DNA from 3 places in the Corynebacterium sp. P4-C1 genome. Region 2 is predicted to be linked to each of the others. Evidence: riboswitches for the same ligand, from Rfam matches in the RefSeq annotation. Region 2 holds a riboswitch; each other region holds the start of a gene.

Region 1 (4,276 bases), 630 kb from region 2:
ACGTCGGATAGACCTTTGTCACATTCGAGAAAGTGATCACACGCGCCACTCTAGTGACAGACGTTGGCCGTATGGAAATCCCAACCGCGGAAACCGCAGGTGATTCAGGTGGCGTTCAGGATTTTAGGATTCTTCGCCCTGCTGCTCCGCCATCCGCCAGCGGATGCCTGACTCGAGGAAACCGTCGATATCTCCGTCGAGCACCTTCTGCGGGTCGCCCACTTCATAGTTGGTGCGCAGGTCCTTGACCATTTGGTACGGGTGCAGAACGTAGGAGCGCATCTGGTTGCCCCAGCTGGCGTTGCCGCCGGCGCCGAGGGCGTCCAGCTCCGCCTTTTCTTCTTGGCGTTTCTTCTCCAGCAGCTTGGACTGCAGAACGTTCATGGCCGAAGCCTTGTTCTGGATCTGGGATTTCTCGTTCTGGCACGTGACCACGATGCCGGTGGGCACGTGGGTGATACGCACCGCCGAGTCGGTGGTGTTCACGGACTGGCCGCCGGGTCCGGAGGACCGGTAGACATCGACGCGGATGTCGGAGTCTGGGATGTCGATGTGGTCGGTCTGCTCCACCACAGGCAGGACCTCAACCTCGGCGAAGGAGGTCTGGCGGCGGCCCTGGTTGTCGAAGGGCGAGATACGCACGAGGCGGTGCGCGCCCTGCTCCACGGAGAGCTGGCCGTACATGTACTCCCCGTGGACGACGAAGGTGGCCGACTTGATGCCGGCTTCCTCGGCGTAGGAAATATCGTAGACATCGACCTTGTGGCCGTTTTTCTCGGCCCAGCGGGTGTACATGCGCATGAGCATCTCCGCCCAATCCGCCGCATCGACACCGCCGGCACCGGAACGGATATTCACCACAGCCTCGCGCTCGTCGTACTCCCCCGACAGCATCGTCGTCACCTCCAGCGAGGAGATCTGGGTTTCGAGTTCGGCCAACTCATCGTCGGCAAGCGATGCGTCGCCCTCCTCTTCCGCGAGTTCGTACATGACCGGCAGGTCGTCGAGACGCTGGCGCAGCCCAGTGACTTTGCGCAGCTTCGCCTGCACGTTGGACAGCTCGGTTGTCACCTGCTGCGCGTGGTCGGGGTCGTCCCACAAACTGGGGTCGGCGGCTTGCTGCTCCAGCTCGCGGGCGCGCGAATCCATCTCGTCTAAGTCCATGACCGACTCGATGGTGGTCAGGGTGGACTCGAGGGACTGGATCCGGTTGCTGGTCTCTGGCTGCATAGGTGCGAAGTCTAGTGGAGATCTCCAAAACACCTTCATACCGCCGCCCGAGCACCTACACTGTGGGACGCACCCACACGGGCGCCCGCGGCAGCGGGCTGAGATCGCACTGATATTGAGCCGTGCGAGCACCGTCCGAACCTGTCTGGCTAGCACCAGCGAAGGAAGTAAGGAGCAGCTCATGGCTGATATTTACGCTGAAGAAATCCACCCGAAGCACTCGTACGCCCCGATTGTCCAGGACGGGCTCGAAGTTCCAGAAACTGCGATTGAGCTGGATGACTCCCCGACTGGCCCGAACGAGCCGTTCCGCATCTACCGCACGCGCGGCCCGTGGGCCGAGCCGGAGGAAGGCTTGCCTGCTCTGCGAAGCGAATGGATCGCCGAGCGCGACGACATCGAGGAATACGAGGGCCGCGCCCGCAACCTCGAGGACGACGGCACACGCGCAATGAAACGCGGGGAGGCCAGCGAGGAGTGGCGCGGCGCGACCCGCCCGACGCTACGCGCGAAGAGCGGCAAGCGCGTCACCCAGATGGCGTATGCCCGCAACGGCGTGATCACCCCCGAGATGAAATTCGTGGCGCTGCGCGAGCACTGCGACCCGGAGAAGGTCCGTGAAGAGGTCGCCGCCGGCCGCGCGATCATCCCGAACAACATCAACCACCCGGAATCCGAGCCGATGATCATCGGCAACGCGTTCTTGACCAAGATTAACGCCAACATCGGTAATTCCGCCGTCACCTCGTCCATCCGCGAGGAGGTGGACAAGCTGCGCTGGGCCACCCGCTGGGGCGCGGACACCGTCATGGACCTGTCCACCGGCAACGACATCCACACCACCCGCGAGTGGATCCTGCGCAACTCGCCTGTCCCCATCGGCACCGTGCCGATCTACCAGGCGCTGGAGAAGGTGGGCGGTGTCGCCGAAGACCTGACGTGGGAGATCTTCCGCGACACCGTCATTGAACAGGCCGAGCAGGGCGTGGACTACATGACGGTGCACGCGGGGGTGCGGCTGCCGTACGTCCCGCTGACGTCGAAACGCGTCACCGGCATCGTCTCCCGCGGCGGCTCGATCATGGCCGGCTGGTGCCTAGCCCACCACAAAGAGTCGTTCCTCTACGAGAATTTCGACGAGCTGTGCGAGATCTTCGCCCAGTACGACATCGCATTCTCGCTTGGCGACGGCCTCCGCCCCGGCTCCGTCGCCGACGCCAACGACGCCGCCCAGTTCGCGGAGCTGAAAACCATCGGCGAGCTGTGCAAGCGCGCCTGGGACCACGATGTCCAGGTGATGATCGAGGGACCCGGCCACGTCCCACTGAACATGATCCAGGTCAACAACGAGAAAGAAGAGGAATGGTGCGGCGGCGCCCCGTTCTACACTCTCGGCCCCCTGGTCACCGATATCGCACCGGGCTACGACCACATCACGTCCGCCATCGGCGCGGCGAATATCGCCATGGGCGGCACCGCGATGCTCTGCTACGTCACCCCGAAGGAGCACCTCGGCCTGCCGAACAAGGACGATGTGAAGACGGGCGTGATCACCTACAAGGTCGCCGCCCACGCCGCCGATGTGGCGAAGGGCCACCCGGGCGCACGCGACTGGGACGACGCGATGAGCAAGGCGCGTTTCGAATTCCGCTGGCACGACCAGTTCGCCCTTTCCCTCGACCCAGAGACCGCCCAGGCGTACCACGACGAGACGCTGCCGGCGGAGCCCGCGAAGACCGCCCACTTCTGCTCCATGTGCGGACCCAAGTTCTGCTCGATGCGCATCAGCCAGGACATCCGCGATGAATTCGGCGGCGCGATCGACGAAGCCTTGGACGACAAGAACAAGAAGCTCATCGCGGACCTAGGCATTCCGAGTTTCGCCGGCGGCACGGATTACCGCCGCGGCGAACGCGAGATGGCCAAGGAATTCCACAAGCTCGGCTCGAATGTCTACGTTCAGGAATAATGGCGGCTGTGTCTACCGCAGCTTTCATTGATTCCCACCGAGAAGATACTGATTCCGAGCTCGCCCGCGCCCTCGTCGAAACTGCCGGGGGTCTGGCGCTAAGCATGCGCGACGAGGGCCTCGACACAGGCCAGAAGACGTCTGTGTCCGATGTGGTCACCAACGCCGACATGGCCGCCGAGGAATTCGTCGCCGGCGTGCTGGAGGCGCTCCGCCCCGAGGACGGCATCGTGGGCGAAGAGGGAGCGGCGAAGGTGTCGCAAAGCGGGCGCACGTGGGTGATCGACCCGGTGGACGGCACCTATAACTTCGCCTCGGGCTCCGACTACTTCTGCTCCGCGCTCGCGCTCGTCGATGGCGATGCCAGCAACCCTGCCCGCATTCTCACCAGCGCGATTCACCGCCCTGCGCTGGCCACGACGTGGATCGCCGACAACGGCACAGCGACACGGAACGGCCGCGAGCTTGAACAGCTTGCCGACGCTCCGCTGCCCCACCTCGCACTCGCCACCTACCTCCACCCCACCTCGATGACGAACGAAGCCATCCGCGGGGCGTGGCTGAGCGTCGCGAACCACGCCGCCACTGTGCGCATGTTCGGCGCCGGTTCCATCGACCTGGCCACCGTCGCCTCCGGCGGCATCGGCGGCTGGCTGCAGCACTCCGTGGCGGACTGGGACTGGCTGCCCGGAAAAGCGCTGGTGGAAGCTGCAGGCGGGAAGGCCGTCAAGGCCGACGCCGGCGGAGTCACCTGGTGTGTAGCGGGAAACCGCCAGCTCGTCGACGATGTGCTGGCTAAGCTTGAGCAGCATGGCTAACTACTCTGACGACCTCGCCCTGGCCCTCGAGCTCGCGGACCTCGCTGACACGGTCACCTTGGAACGCTTCGAGTCCGCCGACCTGAAAGTCGATACCAAGCCCGACATGACCCCTGTCTCCGACGCCGACATCGCGGTGGAGAGCGCTCTGCGCGACAAGCTGGGCACCACCCGCCCCGCAGATAGCGTGCTTGGGGAGGAATTCGGCGGCGATGTGCAGTTCTCTGGCCGCCAGTGGGTCATCGACCCGATCGACGGA
Region 2 (4,276 bases):
GAATGACCACATGACCAGGCGATTTGGTTTTAGACCAGTCGCCTGGGTAATGTTCTAACAGTTCCGAGCGGGCCTATAGCTCAGTCGGTTAGAGCGCATCGCTGATAACGATGAGGTCGCAAGTTCGATTCTTGCTAGGCCCACCAGTTCGGAACAAAGGGGCATTAGCTCAATTGGTAGAGCGCCTCCCTTGCAAGGAGGAGGTCAGGAGTTCGATTCTCCTATGCTCCACACCCCGAAGTGCTCCGGCCGGAAAAGGCCGGAGCACTTTTCTTTTGACCACCCATCCAATCCCAGTTTGTGCGCTTGAGGGCGCGTTGCAATTTTCAGGCCGCGGTTACATCTGCGGCCAACGACGGGGGCCCGAGCGGGTGTGCACGAAAGTCCATTTGCCGTGCGGGCGAGCGCATGACCGAAAGGACCACCCGTTCGCCTACTGCCCAGCACATCTGGTGATTCCCGGATCATCGCGGGGGATACTTTGGTGCAGACATCTCTCTCGGCACATAAACGCGCTGGTGAGGGCATGTTTCAGCCCTTAGCATTTCTTCATGGAGCTCAGGGAGCACCGTCCGTACGCAAGACCCCACCCACACCCGAGAAAGGGCACACCATGAAGAAGTTCACCAACGCCGCCGCAGCATCTGTCCTCGCAGGTGCTCTGGTCCTAGCGGCTGCACCGGCCAACGCTGCGACCACCGCCACCGCCGTTCCCGCCGAGACTGCCACCACTGCAACTGCGGCACCGAAGGCCGAGAAGGCTGAGAAGGCCCAGAAAGAGAAGCTGACGTGGGAAGAGAAGCAGAAGCGCGACCGCGCTCAGATCGAGATCACTGACGCACGCCTGGATAACGCAAAGAAGGGTCTCGAAGTCACCGGCGGCATCATCAAAAGCGCAGGCGACATCAAGGACCTGTTCACCCCGTCCTTCCTGAAGGGTGACGGTGCTTCCTCCCTGATCAAGGGCATCGCCAAGATCGTGGGCAAGATCATCCTCTAAACCTGGCTCTCCGTTGACCCGCACATCCCGTCCGCCATCTGTGGTGGGCGGGATTTTCCAGTTCGCATCCCGTGAATCTCCGCGGGTTACCACGGGGTCGGTGGGGCGCTCTAGCTGGGGGTAGTGCCGTCGATGAACACGAAGCGGTGCCCTGTGTCCCGCATCTGCTCGAGGGCGGTGCGTACACCCGCTGCGGTGCCGGAGGCTGGGTGGTTCATGTGGGCGAGGACAATGGCGCCGTCGTGGGCGTCCCTGATGGCCGCGGCAACCTGGTTCGCGGGAGCGGTGGCACCGTAGTCGCCGTTGACTGAAAAACCGGCGATTCTGATGCCGCGTTCGTGAGCGATCTGCACGGCCACATCGTCGTAGTGCGCGGTGCCGGAGCGGAACCAGTCGGACTGGACCCCGTAGGAGCGCAGGAGCGCCCGGTTGTCCTCAATCTCAGCGATCGCCGCTGCCGCATCCTGGGTCCCGGCAATTCCGTAGGCGGATTGGCCGGTCACAGATAAAGGGGCATGCTGGGTGCCGTGGTTCTGGATGAGGAACAGGGGGTCGTCGATAAGCATCTGCGTTGCGTGCGCATTCGCCTCGATCCACCGGGAGTTGAGGAAGAGCGTTGCGGGGACGCCGAATTCGCGGAGCGTATCGACGAGCCCCTGATCCACCTCTGAACCCGCCGGCCCGCCGCACGCGTCGAAAGTCAGGGCGATTGTCGTCGTGCCCGGTGTGGTGGGGACTGTCTCCACGATGCCGGCCATGTGTGTGCCGAAGACCTGCGGGACGCGCTGCGCGTAGACCTCCGGCGGCGGGGGAGTAGCGGTCGAGCTCCCAGTGGTTGCGGTGGCGCTGCGAGGCGGTGTGCCCGGGGTGCTCGTGGGGGCCGGCTCGCTCGACGGGGCGCAACCGCCCAGCGCCGCAGAACCGGCAGCGAGAAGAGCGCCGGTGAGGAACTGAGCACGACTGATCTGGTGGTCCACCCGAGTATCGTCGCCCTCCTCGCACCGCGACGCAACAGATGGTGCCCCCGAATTCTAGTTACCGCCGTACAACTGGGATTTTGGCGGCCGTGTGCCGGGAGCGTAACGTGGCTCCATGGTCCCCAAGGGGCATTAGCTCAGTTGGTAGAGCGTCGCGTTCGCAATGCGAAGGTCAGGGGTTCGATTCCCCTATGCTCCACGCACTTTTTCACGCCCTTTAGTCTTTCTTCAGGGAAGCTTTCATCAAGCTGGGTAGACCCCTGGTATACCTTGAAAGCGTGACACGGGGTGCCCCGGAGCCATACGGGCCGGGGCTGAGATGACACCCGTCGAACCTGATCCAGTTAGCACTGGCGGAGGGATGGTCGCGGCAATCGTGCGCGCCTGTGCCCGTCCGCCCGGAGAAAGGCCGAGGTACATGGGCATCAGCAAGAAAATCGCCGTTTTTCTGGCAGCGCTCGCATCCACGATGATGCTGGCGGCGTGCGGCGGCAGCGCGGGCGAGGATGGGACGACCAAGATCCGCTTCGCGCTGGACTGGACGCCCAACACCAACCACACCGGCCTGTACGTGGCAATGAACAAGGGCTACTTCAAGGAAGCCGGTCTGGACGTCGAGGTTGTGCCGTACAACGACAGCAACCCGATCCTGCTCACTGACTCCGGCAATGCGGAATTCGCTGCCGACACGCAGGACCGCATGACGATGGCCAAGGCTGCGGGCGCGGACGTGCGCTCCGTGCTGGCGATCGAGCAGACCTGGACCACGGAGGTCAGTGTCCTGGCTGACCGCGACGACATCAAAAGCCCGGCTGACCTGGACGGAAAGACGTTCGGCGGCTTCGGCTCACCAGCAGACCATGCGATTTTGAAGGGTGTCATCCGCGGCGCCGGCGGCAAGGGCGAATTCGAGGAAGTCACGCTGGGCACCTCCGCCTACGAGGCGCTTTACTCCAAGGAGGTCGACTTCACCGTGCCCTACGTCGCATGGGAGGGCATCGAGGCCGAAGACCGCGGCGTGAAGCTCAAGAACTTCGCCTACACCGACTACGGCTTCCCGGATTGTTACCAGATGCTCGTCGTGGGCGGCAATAAGTGGATGGAGGAGCACCCGGAGGAGACCAAGAAGTTCGTCCAGGCCATCCAGCGTGGCTTCCAGGACGCAGTGGACAACCCAGACGAGGCCGCGGAGATCCTGCAGAAGGAGAACCCGGACGTCCTCACCGACCTCGAGTTTTTGAAGAAGAGCCAGCGCATGCTTTCCGAGAAATACATGCTCGACGACGAGGGTAAATTCGGCCGCCAGACTGAGAAGCAGTGGGCTGACCTGGGCCAGTTCCTCTTCGACAACGAGCTGCTTGTCGACGAGGCGAATAACCCCTTGAGCGAAGCCCCCGACTGGAATACTTATTTCACTAATGAGTACATCTCCGAATAGTCCCGCCGCCGGGGGTGCCGCTGACCGGACGCGTGGACTGAGCAGCAACCTCTGGGTCCCGGTGATCTTCGTGCTCGCCGGCCTGGCCGTGTGGGAAATCCTCGTGCGCGTCACCGGTGTGCGCCCGCAGGTGCTGCCGGCGCCGTCGCAGGTGGCCCGCTCCGGATGGGCGCAGCGGGAGATCCTGGGCACCCACGCCGCCGCCACGCTTCAAGTCACCCTCATCGGCTTCGCCCTGTCGCTGGTGTGTGCGTGGTTGCTGGCCATCGCGATCGATTTCTCCCCGATGCTCAAGCGCGGCCTCACACCGCTGCTCGTGGCGTCCCAGACTATTCCGGTGGTGGCGATCGCCCCGTTGATGATCATCTGGTTCGGTTTCGGCCTGCTGCCCAAAACACTGGTGGTGGCGCTGGTGACGTTCTTCCCCATCTCCATCGGCCTGATCGAGGGGTTCGCTCGCACGGACCGCGAAGCTTCGAACCTGCTGCGCAGCATGGGGGCCTCCCGCTGGCGCGAGTTCTGGATGGTCCGGCTGCCGTCCGCCATGCCCGAGTTCTTCACCGCCCTGCGCATCGGCATCACCTACGCGGTCACCGGTGCGATCTTCGCCGAGTACGTCGGCGCGAAGAAGGGGCTGGGCATCTACATGTCGGTGCAGAAGAACGCTTTCCGCACCGACCTTGTGCTCGCCGCGGTGGTGGTCACCGCGGTGATCAGCGTTCTGCTCTACCTGTCCACATACCTCATCGAGCGCGCGGTGATTCCGTGGCACATCAAGGAAAGGAAGGCCGAGCGTGCTTGAGCTCAAAGACATCAGCCGCGCATTCGACGGCCGGCAGGTGCTCGACCGCGTCAGCTTCG
Region 3 (4,276 bases), 310 kb from region 2:
CGCCTCCCCGTCGAGGCGGGTCCCGTCGACAGCGTCGCGCAAAAGACGCACGGCGTCGAGCATGTCGTTATTAGGTGTACTCACCTAAGCCATTTTGGCAGACAGCTCGACGCCGTGCGTTAGCAGTGTGAAAAGGACAATGGCGCCGACCTTCGGCGCCGTGCAAAGGGTGGACGTGGAGGTTTAGTCGCGGTAGTTGGTGCGGGTGCGGTTGAGCCAACCGTAGATGCCGCCCATGATCAGACCGCCGCCGACGAGGTTGCCCAGCCAGACGATCGTCCAGTTGCGCAGGACGTTGCCGATGGTGAAGCCGTCGATGGAGGCCGGGTCGAACATGAAGCCGGCGAGGGTGGTCAGCACGAAGTTCGCGATCGAGTGCTCGTAGCCCATGGCCGCGAACGCCGGAATGATGATGGCCACTGCCCAGATCTTGGCGCTGTGGTCCTTACCGGCCTGGGCGGTCAGGATGAAGCCACAGTTGACGACCATGTTGGCCAGGATGGCCTCGATGAACAGGGTGAAGCTCGGTTTGGCCAGCTTGGCTTCCCACAGGTTGGCCAAGAAGGGGAGGGTTGTCTCGGCGTGTTGACCGGTGGTGGTCAGGGAGATGAGGAACGAGATGATCGCGGCGCCGATGAGGTTGAAGAACGTCACGAACAAGATGACCATGAGCCCACGCGGGATCTTAGTCAGCCTGTGGACGACGCCGTAGGTCATGAACATCATGTTGCCGGTGGCGAGCTCCGCTTGCATGACGACCATCATGTAGAGGGTCACCGCGAAGATCATGGCGAAGGGGTACTTGCCCCAGCCGGGGGCGTAGGACTCGGTCAGGGTGGCGGTCGCTGCGGCGAAGGCAGTCATGATGCCGAGGAGCACGCCAGCCATGATGGCGCGCAGCGCGAAGCGACCGGGTTCGCGTCCGAACAGGTCTAGCTTGTTCTGGATTGATACGGGGGCCTTTTCACTGAAACTCACGCCTCCAAACTAAAGCATTCCGCGAAAGGTGGCGAACCGTGATTCCGGCCCCGGAAGGGGCTCCGGACGCTAGCTTCGGGAGGCCTGATCGAAGAATTCGCGTTCGTAATAGCAGGCGTACATGAACGCCTCGAGGGCGTCCGCGCGCTGCTTCTCGCTCGCGCCCGAGAGTGCCTTTTCTACCGATTGCAGCGCCATACGCACGGCATCTGTGAAATCGTCGCCTCCGTACATGGACAGCCACGCGTTGTAGGGGTGCTCCGAACTGTTGCTCTCCGCGAGGTGCAAACCGACTTCCGCGTAGAGCCAGAAGCACGGCAAAACTGCCGCGGCGCCGACAACATAGTCCCCCAAAACAGCTTTAGATGTGAGCATATTCACGTAGCCGAGGGTGGTCGGCGAGGGGGGAGTGTCTGCTTCGACGGTGTGCTGGGAGATCCAGGAACGGTGCAGGTCCGATTCGGCTTCGATCGCGACGGTTGCGGACTGCGACCACCACACCTGGTCCTCCGCATCGGGCGCCTTGGCGCTCACGGTTGCCAGGGCGCGGGAGTACTCGCGCAGGTAGTAGGCGTCCTGCACGAGGTAGAAGCCGAACTGCTCCTCCGGCAGGGTGCCGTCGCGGAGCGCACGGATGAACGGCAGCTCCAGGGTCTCCGGCCACACCTTGCGCGCCGCGGCGTCCCAGAGCTCGCGCGTGAAGGGGCCGGCGGCGGGAATCTTGGGTTCGACGGCGGCGGCAGGGAAGGCGGCGGCGGTCCAGTCGTCGCTAAGCTTCCACGGCGTTGTCGACGCTGCCGCCGCGAGGCGCCGCGAACGGTGAAAGTGGTCGACGGGCCCGTGTCCCGTTCCGACGTTGAGCTCGTCGGCGTGCGCGATTGCTTCATGCAGCCAGCTGGACGTCCACGCGAGCGCGCTGTCCGAGTCAATGGCCAAGCGCGCGGCGAGCGCGGACGACAAGGAGCAGCCCGTGCCGTGCGTGTTCTTCGTGTCCACGCGGGGCACGTGCGCGATCTCGACGTCGCCGTCGGGCGTGACTAGTGCGTTCGACGCGTACCCCTCCTTGAGATGTCCGCCCTTGACCACGACGTTCACGTCAGCCGCCTTCGCGTAGGCGCGGCCCTGCTCGAGGGCTTCGTCGAAGGTCTCCGCGGGAGTCGTGCCGGCGAGCACAGCCAGTTCCGGGATATTCGGCGTGACGACGCTCGCGTGGTCCTTCACGAACTGCCTCATCGCATCTTCCGCGTCCTCGGTGAGCAGGCGGTCCCCGCTGGTGGCGACCATCACCGGGTCCACCACAACGATCGGCACGGGGTGCGCCGCCAAAAAGTCGGAGACCGTCTGCGTGGTGTCGACGTCGCCGAGCATGCCGATCTTCACCGCATCCACCTGGACGTCGTCGAAAACGGCGTTGAGCTGCGAGACCAGGAAGTCCTGCGGCGGGACGTGAATGTCGCGGACACCGTGGGTGTTCTGCGAGACCAGCGCCGTGACCACGCACATCGCGTAACCGCCGGCCGCCGAGATGGACTTTAGGTCCGCCTGGATGCCGGCCCCTCCGGTCGGGTCCGTGCCGGCGATGGACAGCACGTTCGGGATGTTCGGGATGGCGCTCGCCGCGCCAGACAAAGAAGTCATCAGACAATTCCTCCGCGAATATTGGTTCGTTCAGGTTCGACGGGTGTGATCTCAGCGTTGCGCCCGGCCGCCGTGAACTGCAGTTCCGCTGCTCCGGTGAGCTGCGGCGGCAGGCGGCGGCGATGGGTGCGTGGCACCCCGTGTCTTGCCCCGACATGCTACGTGAAACGCACCGGCCGGGGGCTGCGGGGATGGCTCCGGTGAAGCGGAAGCCGAGCAGGGGCCGGAGATTTGGGGTTCGTGCAGGCGGCGTGGTTTAATACCACAGTTGTCTAGCGCTGGTCGCAGCTGACGCGCGTTTCCGAGTTGAGGCTGCGAGACCCTTCGACGGTGGCGGCACTGTGGGTGCCGGGGCACTGTTCGTCGATAAGCGGATAGGCACTGATAAGACATTGACCACGTGCGTGCAGGACGGAAATCTGGCGCACATTGATCCAGGTCAGGAGACCAAAGTGATTCAGAAAGAATCGCGTCTGAAGGTCGCCGACAACACCGGTGCACGCGAAATTCTGTGCATCCAGGTGCTCGGCGGTTCTGTCCGACGCTTCGCCGGCATCGGCGACACGATTGTCGCCACCGTGAAGGAAGCCGCCCCCGGCGGCAACGTCAAGGAGGGCGAGGTTGTCCGCGCCGTCATCGTGCGCGCCAAGAAGGAGACCCGTCGTCCGGACGGCTCCTACATCGCTTTCGACGAGAACGCAGCTGTTCTGATCAAGAACGACACCGAGCCCCGCGGCACCCGCATCTTCGGCCCGGTCGCCCGCGAGCTGCGCGACAAGAAGTTCATGAAGATCGTGTCTCTCGCACCGGAGGTGATCTAGTTGAAGATCAAGAAGGGCGATATGGTCCAGGTCGTCGCTGGTAAGGATAAGGGCGCGCAGGGCCGCGTCATCGAGGCTTACCCGAAGCGCGACCGCGTCCTCGTCGAGGGCGTCAACCGTGTGAAGAAGCACGTCGCAAACTCCTACAACGAGCGCGGCGCCGAGTCCGGCGGCATCGTTACCCAGGAGGCCCCGATCCACGTGTCCAACGTGATGGTCGTCGACTCCGAGGGCAGCCCGACCCGTGTGGGCTACCGCTTCGATGAGAACGGCAAGAAAGTCCGCGTTGCCAAGTCGAACGGGAAGGACATCTAATGACCGAGAGCACCACCAACTACACGCCGCGTCTGAAGACGCGTTACAAGGACGAGATCCGCGGCAAGCTCTCCGAGGAGTTCGGCTACGACAACGTCATGCAGATCCCGGGTCTGACCAAGATTGTGGTCAACATGGGTGTCGGTGACGCTGCCCGCGATTCCAAGATGATCAACGGCGCGCTCGAGGACCTCACCGCGATCACCGGCCAGAAGCCGCAGCTGCGTCGCGCGAAGAAGTCCATCGCTAACTTCAAGCTCCGTGAAGGTATGCCGATCGGCGCGAAGGTCACCCTGCGCGGCGACCGTATGTGGGAGTTCCTGGATCGTCTGCTGACAGTCGCTCTCCCGCGTATCCGCGACTTCCGCGGCCTGTCGGACACCCAGTTCGACGGCAACGGCAACTACACGTTCGGCCTGTCCGAGCAGACGATGTTCTACGAGATCGACGTGGACAAGATCGACCGTCCGCGCGGTATGGACATCACCGTTGTCACCTCCGCAGTCAACGACGAGGAAGGCCGT

Evidence for each region. Region 2 has a riboswitch for thiamine pyrophosphate ahead of QYR03_RS08025 (ABC transporter substrate-binding protein). Riboswitches for the same ligand answer to the same signal wherever they lie in the genome.
Region 1: it holds a riboswitch for thiamine pyrophosphate, as region 2 does, so the genes downstream of both, thiC (phosphomethylpyrimidine synthase ThiC) here and QYR03_RS08025 (ABC transporter substrate-binding protein) in region 2, are expected to answer to the same signal.
Region 3: it holds a riboswitch for thiamine pyrophosphate, as region 2 does, so the genes downstream of both, QYR03_RS06515 (bifunctional hydroxymethylpyrimidine kinase/phosphomethylpyrimidine kinase) here and QYR03_RS08025 (ABC transporter substrate-binding protein) in region 2, are expected to answer to the same signal.

Annotation. Positions count from the first base shown of each region.
Region 1 covers NZ_CP129966.1:1,063,729-1,068,004, forward strand. The annotation lists gene ftsE (cell division ATP-binding protein FtsE) at 1-40, opposite strand, end outside; gene prfB (peptide chain release factor 2) at 124-1,230, opposite strand; TPP riboswitch at 1,298-1,414, shown strand; gene thiC (phosphomethylpyrimidine synthase ThiC) at 1,412-3,199, shown strand; gene QYR03_RS05085 (inositol monophosphatase family protein) at 3,199-4,017, shown strand; gene hisN (histidinol-phosphatase) at 4,010-4,276, shown strand, end outside.
Region 2 covers NZ_CP129966.1:1,691,451-1,695,726, reverse strand. The annotation lists tRNA gene QYR03_RS08050 (tRNA-Ile) at 70-146, shown strand; tRNA gene QYR03_RS08045 (tRNA-Ala) at 159-231, shown strand; gene QYR03_RS08040 (hypothetical protein) at 614-1,000, shown strand; gene QYR03_RS08035 (polysaccharide deacetylase family protein) at 1,111-1,977, opposite strand; tRNA gene QYR03_RS08030 (tRNA-Ala) at 2,104-2,176, shown strand; TPP riboswitch at 2,252-2,357, shown strand; gene QYR03_RS08025 (ABC transporter substrate-binding protein) at 2,396-3,415, shown strand; gene QYR03_RS08020 (ABC transporter permease) at 3,396-4,217, shown strand; gene QYR03_RS08015 (ABC transporter ATP-binding protein) at 4,210-4,276, shown strand, end outside.
Region 3 covers NZ_CP129966.1:1,383,949-1,388,224, reverse strand. The annotation lists gene QYR03_RS06525 (hypothetical protein) at 1-84, opposite strand, end outside; gene QYR03_RS06520 (formate/nitrite transporter family protein) at 184-978, opposite strand; gene QYR03_RS06515 (bifunctional hydroxymethylpyrimidine kinase/phosphomethylpyrimidine kinase) at 1,048-2,616, opposite strand; TPP riboswitch at 2,606-2,767, opposite strand; gene rplN (50S ribosomal protein L14) at 3,069-3,437, shown strand; gene rplX (50S ribosomal protein L24) at 3,438-3,752, shown strand; gene rplE (50S ribosomal protein L5) at 3,752-4,276, shown strand, end outside.